DNA from 2 places in the Desulfosporosinus burensis genome. Region 2 is predicted to be linked to the other one. Evidence: riboswitches for the same ligand, from Rfam matches in the RefSeq annotation. Region 2 holds a riboswitch; the other holds the start of a gene.
The links. A riboswitch is a leader RNA that binds a small molecule or an ion and turns the genes downstream of it on or off. The one in region 2 is predicted to bind cyclic di-GMP.
Positions count from the first base shown of each region.

Region 1 (4,804 bases), on a different contig from region 2:
TCGATGGAGCCTTCCTTAGTTGTATTTATAAATCTGTCTGGCCTCTGGCTTCCGATTACTGTCTGCTGAAAAAATGACACTCACAAATATGAATTTTACACTATCTTTATAACCCTGTCAATACCTTTTAATCTATCTTTGTAAATCAAGTTTTATTTATTATTGCTGCAGGATACAATTTTCTCCGAAGTCGCCTTCCCGGAAGCAATACTTTGCGACGAAGGAAACTCTACCCTTTAAATAGTGAGAATTAGAGAATGATCAAAGATCTTAAAAGACATAAGGGATAGGACCATTAAGACCAACGTTCCTATCCCTGATAGATTTGTTAGAAATTAAATTTCCTTAAGGTTCCTTGCAATTCATCAGCCATGGTTGCTAGAACTTGACTCGAAGAGGCTATTTCCTCAACGGATGCCGATTGTTCCTCTGTTGCCGCAGACACAGTCTGGGTTTGGGTCGTGATTTCTCGACTTGTCTCATAAATATCTGCAATCGATGAAACTATTCTTTCGCTCCCCACAGCCATTTGTTGGATTTCCTCAGAAATTTCCCCGATCTGTGAAGAAACCTGATTAATTAAGCTCGATATTTCATTAAAGGCTTGTCCTGCCGTTCCAGCGACCTCTGTCCCTAGTTTAACCTGATGTGTTCCCTCGTTCATCGCTAGCACTGCTTTCTGTGTGTCTTGTTGAATGCTATTAATCAGTAGTTCAATCTGTTTCGATGCTTCCTGTGATTGTTCGGCCAACTTTCGGACCTCATCAGCAACAACAGCAAAACCTCTCCCTTGCTCACCGGCTCGCGCAGCTTCGATGGCAGCGTTTAAGGCCAGAAGGTTGGTCTGGGATGCTATACCTGATATAGTATCTACGATCTGTCCGATTTCTTTAGAACGCTCGCCTAAATTCATGACCACTTCTGCAGACCCTGTCACTGTCCTTTCGATATTAACCATTTGTTGCATAGTTTTATCGATTGCCTGGCTACCCTCTGCCGCTGACAAAGCCGTTTTTTCCGAGGACCTAACTACAATTTTGGCGTTTTCCAGCATCTGCTGAATCCCCGCTGACATCTGCTCAACAATCGCCGATGTATCATTAACAGCATTTAGTTGTTTTTCTGCACCAACGGAAACCTCCATGATAGCTATCGATACTTGTTGTGACGCTTGGGCGGATTGTTCTGCCCCAGCGCTCAATTGTTGAGATGATGCTGCAACTTGAGTTGAGGACGCTGACACTTGTTGAACAAGGTTAATTAAATTGTCGGTCATAGTCCGGAAAGCTCTACCAAGATTCCCTATTTCATCTTTAGAATTATTTTCGTATTGTCCAATTCTTAAATTACCCTTGGCTATTTCATCGGCATTTGTTGCCATTTGGGCAATTTGTTTTGAGATTTTATTGCTAAGTATGGTTCCTGCCACAAGAGAAACTCCCAGGGCCAGTAAAATAGAGACAATCGTATAAATAATGCTTTGTTTAGTCTTCTTTTCATGTTCCATTTGCTTTGCTAAAACGAGTGCATCAATATCATCAACCCAGTTCCCCGTTCCAATCACCCAATTATAGGGCTCAAACAATAAGGTATAACTTCTTTTAGGTAATGCTTCCGTTTGATTTGGCTTTGCAAATCTATAATCCGTATAGCCTCCGCCTGTTTGTTTGCCGTTCGCGATAAACGCCTGAACAAAAAGTATACCCTCACTATCCTTAGCCTCATAGCGTGATTTCCCTTCAGAAGCTTCTCGCCCTAGTAGAACTACGTTCGTTCCATCGGTCGTATCTATCCAAAAATAGTTTTCTTGGTCGTAACGTAAATTTCTTACAAGATCCGCTGCCGTTTTCTTTGCCTCTTCTGGAGTATATTCGCCTTTTTTCTGCCTATCATAGATATCTTGAACTAAACTATAAGCAGTTTGGACCTCCAGTTTAACGGTCCGATCAAACTGTTCGTATAAGGTATCGCGATATTGTGTAATGTTCGCTTTTTCTGCTACTATCACATTATAAATGTTATACCCACCCAGAATAGAACCCACAATCAAAGCCGTTGTTACTAGTAATAAAATGATTCGATATTTGATTTTAGTCATTCTTTATCTCCCTTTCTCATACTCAGATTTTATTGCCACACTATAATATAAAGGTTTTCTAATTGCCCTTTTGAAGTCTAGAAAGTATACCTGATCGGTTAAAAAACAAAATCGCCCCCCAAAATAGAAAGCGAAATGTTCTAAATTGGTGGCTCGGCTATCATCACCCCAACGTGGAAGACCCGAAGCTTTGCGTCCTCAGTTTTCACTGAGTTTGCCTTTTTCAATCGCAACTTATATGCAACGAATATTTTATTCCTTTATATCGTAATGACTATAACATATATAGACTTAATTTTGAATACATTTTCTTATCTATTACAGCAAATTATTTATTATTTTCCTAAAATATACTGTTTAATACTTCCTCAAAGTTAGATAACAAAAAAACAGCAACTTAACATATTGTGCTAAATCACTGTCTTTGCTGTTTATATTATATATTGATAAGTGCTTCAACTTACCAACACTTTTTGAAATGGTGGGCCATCCGCGACTCGAACGCGGGACACCCTGATTAAAAGTCAGGTGCTCTAGCCGACTGAGCTAATGGCCCGAAAGATGTTTTTGTACCACGATTTTAGATATTACACTAGTCTAGCACAAGTGTCAATACTTTTAGAGATTTGTTGTATTAAAAGATCTCTCCGCGAACAATAGTTTGTTCGCGTCCTGGACCTATGGCAACCAACGTAGCAGGGATACCTGAAAGCTCTTCAATGCGAAGAATATAATTTCGGGCTGCTTCAGGAAGGTCTCCAAACTGGCGTACATGAGTCACATCTTCTTGCCAACCGGGCATTTCTTCATAAACTGGTTGACATTGCTTAAATATCTTTTGACTTTGAGGAAATTCACGGATGATTTCTCCATTGACACTATATCCAACGCAGATTTTCAGGGTGTCAAATCCCGTAAGGACATCAAGCTTCGTAATGGCAAAGTCTGAAATTCCACTCACTCGAACAGCATACCGGGCAATGACCGCATCAAACCAACCACAACGACGCGCTCGTCCAGTCGTGGTTCCAAACTCATGACCATTCTTCTGAATTTCTTCTCCGACCTCGTCCAAAAGTTCTGTTGGGAAAGGGCCTTCTCCAACGCGAGTTGTATAGGCCTTAATTACCCCGATTACGCGATTAATACGAGTTGGGCCAATACCTGCACCAATACAAGCCCCTCCAGCTATTGGATGGGATGATGTCACATAGGGGTAAGTCCCATGGTCAATATCTAGCAAAGTGCCTTGTGCACCCTCAAAGAGCACCTTCTCCCCCGCTTGAATGCTTTGGTCGATTACCAGAGAACTGTCCGTTACCATCGGACGAAGTTGTTCAGCATAGCCAAGGTATGTTTCATAAATATCATCAAACTTTAGCCCTTCCTTACCATAGACTTTGACAAACAAATTATTTTTTTCGGTTAGATTTCGTTTGAGTTTTTCAGCGAACTCCTCTTTATCCATCAGATCAATCACACGAATTCCGATCCGTGAAGCTTTATCCATATAGGCTGGACCGATTCCACGCTTCGTTGTGCCGATTTTGTGCTCAGCGCGTGCATCTTCTTCCAAACCATCAAGTACCCTGTGATAGGGCATAATGATATGGGCGTTGCTACTAATAAGCAGCTTACCGATCTTAATCCCTCGCTTGGCAAGATAACTGAGTTCTTCTAACAAAACCTGCGGATCAATCACCACACCATTGCCAATGACACATGTTTTATCCTCGTAAAGGATTCCCGAAGGAATTAGGTGAAGCTTAAACTCTTCTCCGTTAGCCACAACTGTGTGTCCAGCATTATTTCCTCCTTGGTACCTTACAACAACATTGGCTTTTTCGGCTAGAAAATCTGTTATTTTACCTTTACCTTCATCTCCCCATTGAGAACCAATTAACACAACTGCTGCCATATATTTTTCCTCCTAACTTTCTCAAAGATAATCTTTTAATCCCTTAGTCCTAGTCTCTTAAAGATATCATCAACGTGTCGTAGGTGATATTTTAAGTCAAACAAACCCTGAATTTTTTCTTTGGTCAAATAGTTTAGAATTCGTGTATCCTCTGTCACAACTTCAATAAAGTCTTGACCATGATCCCAAGCCTGGAAAGCATCCTCTTGAACCCAGGCGTAAGCCTCTTCTCTCATACATCCGTGTTCGACCAAGGCCAAGAGAACACGTTGAGAAGAGGTCAGTCCAAAAGTTTTCTGAAGATTGCGTTTCATTTGATCCTCACGAATCTTTAGACCCGTTATAACCTTGGTCATCTGACGGAGCATATGATCCAAGAGAAGGCAACTATCCGGAAGAATTATCCGTTCCACAGAGGAATGGGTCATATCTCGTTCATGCCAAAGCGCTATATTCTCCATGGCTGCTAACGCATTGCCACGTAGAAGCCGTGACATTCCCGCTACCTGTTCACACACAATCGGATTACGCTTGTGAGGCATCGCAGAGGACCCTTTTTGCCCCTCAGCAAAGGATTCCTCAACCTCCAGGATATCCGTACGTTGTAAATTGCGAATCTCTGTTGCTATCTTTTCGAGTGTCCCTCCGATTAAGGCTAAAGTAGACACAAAGTGCGCGTGTCGATCCCGTTGCAATATTTGATTACTTACTAAAGCCGTTTCTAACCCCAAGAGAAGACAGACTTCCTCCTCTACATCAGGCGATACGTTGGCATATGTTCCCACTGC
Region 1 covers NZ_BAAHYN010000005.1:315,947-320,750, forward strand. Annotated here, with positions in the region: gene ACYQ3Q_RS10970 (methyl-accepting chemotaxis protein) at 329-2,098, opposite strand; cyclic di-GMP riboswitch class I at 2,243-2,327, opposite strand; tRNA gene ACYQ3Q_RS10975 (tRNA-Lys) at 2,578-2,654, opposite strand; gene ACYQ3Q_RS10980 (adenylosuccinate synthase) at 2,733-4,016, opposite strand; gene purB (adenylosuccinate lyase) at 4,052-4,804, opposite strand, start outside.
Region 1: it holds a riboswitch for cyclic di-GMP, as region 2 does, so the genes downstream of both, ACYQ3Q_RS10970 (methyl-accepting chemotaxis protein) here and ACYQ3Q_RS04215 (HD-GYP domain-containing protein) in region 2, are expected to answer to the same signal.

Region 2 (4,804 bases):
AATATTTGCTTCAACCCCTGGTAATAGTTTCACCCCAGAAATTTCATCAGGAAGAATTGACAAATTACCAAAATGGTATAGATGAGGTGCCCCTGGCATACTTGGACCATGGTCCGTCATTCCCATCAATTTGAGCCCTTTGCGAGAGGCTGCTTGCGCATTTTCAGTAATAGTACTGTAGGCATGTCCACTTGTAATGGTATGAGTATGCAAGTCAACCAATAGTTCCATTTTAATCACCTCATTTTATATTATCAGGCAAACCTTGGTTTGGATCTTAATATTTTTAGCTAATTCTATATTATACTTTGTGTGTAAAGTCCAAATTATGCTGAGGTTAAGGATCTGTTAAAATATAAATAGATCATCGCTTTTAAATTTTCTTTACTGCTTAACTATAATATAGGAAAAAGAGACCTGCAATAGGAATAGGCCACGACACTTCGTCGTGGCCTATTCCTATCTCTAGTTTGATACTAATCCCGACTTAGATAGCGGCTTGAATTTGCTAACATAAACAATGGGTTTCTCAAATAATCGATGGGATATAAATCATCCCTTGCAGAAATCAGCGCCATTATCTTCCCGATTTTTGATAATGGATCAATAGCAACGATCACAAAAGCATCTTTTTCAGAGGTTAAAGGATAGATAACATTGTTTTTATTCAGAACATCATGATAGGCATCTAGCGTAAGCATCCTGAAATCACTGTTCCGCCAACGTATATCGTAAAGCTTAAAGGCCTGATGGGCCACTAACGGTAAAAAAGTTTCTTCAGTTAAATACAATTCGATTCCCATCATGTAACCTTCACTATCTAGGTCATTCCAATATTCACAATGAAACGATTTATCCACTGACTCTCTATACGTCTTCGTTGCTAAACGCATTTGACTCAAACTTTGACCCATGCTATGCCATTTAATTCTTGGAATGCTAAGACTGTTCACATCATAGTAAAGCCCGATATCGCTTTTCTCGAGGGTATACTCGTCAGTCGTTTGATTAGGCATAAGGTAGATATAGCCCATTTGCATGTTGTTATCGCAGGTAATAAGCACGGAACATCCCCCCCAAAGCTTCATATGCCAGCTTGTCTGGTTGATTGTTTACACTTTATATTATCTAATTATTCTATCACTGTTTCTGCGTAAGTGCACATTTTTCCTGCAATCAAACTGTATACAATTTTCGACACCGAAATAACGAGCCATCAGTCTCCTTCATTCTCTAAGTAACGTGGTTAAAACTAACCGATTGTACAAACCTTGTTAAATCCTTAAGCAAATCGCAGGTTAGTTCCTCATTAACGAATTTTCCGTTTTTATCAAATAAAATTCTTATGAGCGGTCTACTCGGGTAATTGTGATGAATACCGACGACTGTTCCCATTTCACCTGTATTTAAAGTAACTATAGAACCTTGCGGATAAAGTATTAAACACCGTTCAAAACAATGTACAATCTCTTGATCAAAATCTTTACCTGAACCAGCCACGATGATTTCTAAAGCGTGATATGGGGGCAACCCTTTGCGGTAGGGTCGATCCGCAACAAGGGCATCAAAAACGTCAGCAACTGCAACGATTTGTGCATTAGTCGTAATAGCTCTCTGTCTTAACCCATCCGGATAGCCCTCGCCATTCCAACGTTCATGATGATGACGGACTATGCTGAGAATCTCCTTTGAGATATTGGAGTATTTAAGCATTTCCACACCCAGCTCTGGATGCTTTTTAATAATCTTAAATTCTTCTCTATTTAGGCCCGAAGGTTTATTCAGTATTTCAAGGGGCAAAGAACTTTTACCCAAATCATGGAACATCGCACCCATTGATAAAGTTCTTAGTTTTTGTCCTGAAAACCCCATTTTCAACCCTACTAGAGTAGCTATTAACGCAACATTTACGGAATGAATATATGTATAATTATCAAAGTTTCGAAATTCATTAAAATCTATATACACACGGGAATTTCCTTCTAACTCGTTGATAATTTTATCAACAATAGCAAACGAATCGATTAAACGTGTAGAGCTAAAAAGGCATACGCTCTCAAAGACTTTTCGAACATAGCCTACAATAAAACGGTACTCCGAGGAAGGAAATCTACGTTCTTCATTTGGAGGATGAGAATTCTCCAAATCATATTGTAAAGTATATAGCTGTCGCTGGAGAAGAAGTTCATAAATGTTTGCGGTGATTGGCTTACCTTTAGATAACAACAATATTCCCTGTATATCATATAGGTCAAGCTCTGAAAGTTCCCCAATTTCAAAGCTGTTCGTTGTTAGGGGTTCCAACTTTGTTATCAAAACCAACTTTCCTCCTTATAAAACAAAAGACGCCAAATAAGTATACGGCGACAAGTTTTTTCGGTATCCCGGCTTTCTTCACCATAATGTGTTAAGACCCGTGGCTTTGCGCCCTCAGTTCTCACTGAGTTTGCCTTTATCGCAGAGGTATTAAATTGATTATGGCCTAACTACATTACAGAAAACATGACCTATAGTAGGCCTTTAGACCTATAGGATATACCTTCGCTAATATATCACACACAACAAAAATATACAATATAATACAATCTTATTATAATATTTAATTTTGGCTTAATTCCATCATTTTCAACTATCATTCGCTAGATTTAGCATCAATAAATTGTGCAAAGAGCAACTCGGATCAACTCTCTGGTCCCTAAATTAGACGAGTAGACTCAAACTATGATATTCTTAACTGATACCCTTATCTAACTCAGCAAATATTACTACCAAAGGAGTATTTTCATGCCTCGCTTTTATATCTCTGAACAAATAATTCAAGATCTAGCGGATAATGATCGTGTATATAAAAAAGGGCTTTCCTATTACGCGGCTGGTAGAGTCTACAATTTCAGTTTTTTCCCCGATAAAGGCCTAATAAACGCTTCTGTCATCGGAGGTTTACGCTATATTGTTCAGCTTGCCTTTGAGAAGGACAACTCCGTACGCTCATATCGCTGCACATGCCCAGCCTTCAAAGACTATCCTGGAGCCTGCAAACACGTTATCGCCGTCTTAAAAACAGCCCAACAAAAATTACCGTCAGCTTGGACTGACCCTGTCGTTCAGAGCCGCGTGGTTGATGAGCTTCTCACTGTTTTTGCCAATCAACGTCAGGAAACTCCTTACGAAGAACTGACTCTAAACGTGGAACTCCAAACCCTGCCCAGCCATCGGCTTTCTACACATCTACAGCTTAGAGTCGGTCTGCAGCGACTTTATGTAGTAAAAGACATCGGACAATTTCTCACTGCGCTTAAATCAGGCCGCTCGCTAGAATTTGGTAAGCAATTTACCCTTGAACCTACGAGACAAACCTTCAAAGAGGAAGATCGTAGGTTAATTGCCATGCTGCAAGAAATGAATGACCAACATTCAGCCATAATCGAGATGCAAGGGCCCTTTTACGCGACAACCGTGCTCAATCAAAAATTGTTGCCCTTGACGGGCTATTATTTAACTAAGTTTTTAGACGCTTTGGGAGATAAAGTGTTTTCTTGGAGCTTCGAAGCTCCCCCTCCCACACCCACCCAAATTATCCGGCATGGGCTACCCATCGAATTTTCCCTCCAGTCACAAGGTCAGGATCTTGCATTAACACTCGAAACTGAAGAAATGCCCCTCCAACTGACGGACGATGGGAGCTACTACGTTTACCAAGCTAAAATCCATCAAGCTTCCCCCAACCAAAAAGAACTCCTTTTGCCTCTTCTGTCAGCCCTTCGCCAAGGATCCGTGACCAATATTGTGATTCCAGCAGCCCAGAAGGAGCTTTTCGCCTCAGAGGCACTGCCCTTAATCGGGAAATTAGGTCCAGTTATCATTGATCCTGTCCTAGAAGATAAATTTAATCAGGAAAGCTTACAAGCCAAAATCTATTTTGATCGTTCAAGCGATATGGGCATCACAGCTCGTTTAGAATTTCACTATGGAGAGACCATCATTAATCCATTTTCTGCGACCCGGGATACTAGTAACGAGTCAACAGCCAGCGATGTTATTCTCATCCGTTCTGTCAATCAAGAACGAATGATCCTCAACATTCTGGAACACGCCGATTTCATCGTATCTAAAGGAAAAATTTTTCTTGAAGACGAAGATAAAATTTTTGATTTTACCGTCAATTGGCTTCCTCAACTGAGAGACCTTGCAGAACTCTATTATTCGGATCAATTCAAGCTCAAAATCCGTACCTCTACGACGTTTTCCGGCCAAGTTCGCTTAGACGAAACTCTAGATATCTTGGAAATATCCTTTCAATATACTGATATCGAACACAATGAATTATCGGATATCTTTCATTCTCTACACTTAAAGAAAAAATACCATCGCCTTCGCGATGGATCTTTCCTCGATTTAAATCAGCCGGAGATGAACGCTGTCGCCCAACTCATTGAAAATTTAGACCTTAAGGCCTCAGATCTCAATGAAAAAATGCTCAATCTGCCTAAGTACCGTGCCATGTATATAGATAGCTTTCTGCGCCAAGCCAACTTGCCTGGAGTGCAGCGTAATAAAGCCTTTAAGCAGTTAGTGCAAAGCATCTTAGAACCTCAAGACGGAGGATTTGAAATACCTGATGAGTTGCATCATATCTTAAGAGACTACCAGAAGACTGGATTTCAATGGCTTAAAACCTTATCATCCTATGGTCTTGGAGGCATCCTCGCCGACGATATGGGGTTGGGTAAGACTTTGCAAGTCCTAGCCTTCATCCTATCCGCAAAATTGACCGCCATAGCCCCTGCTTTGGTTATTGCTCCCA
Region 2 covers NZ_BAAHYN010000002.1:251,048-255,851, forward strand. Annotated here, with positions in the region: gene ACYQ3Q_RS04205 (phosphatase) at 1-231, opposite strand, end outside; gene ACYQ3Q_RS04210 (hypothetical protein) at 477-1,064, opposite strand; gene ACYQ3Q_RS04215 (HD-GYP domain-containing protein) at 1,234-2,316, opposite strand; cyclic di-GMP riboswitch class I at 2,376-2,461, opposite strand; gene ACYQ3Q_RS04220 (DEAD/DEAH box helicase) at 2,785-4,804, shown strand, end outside.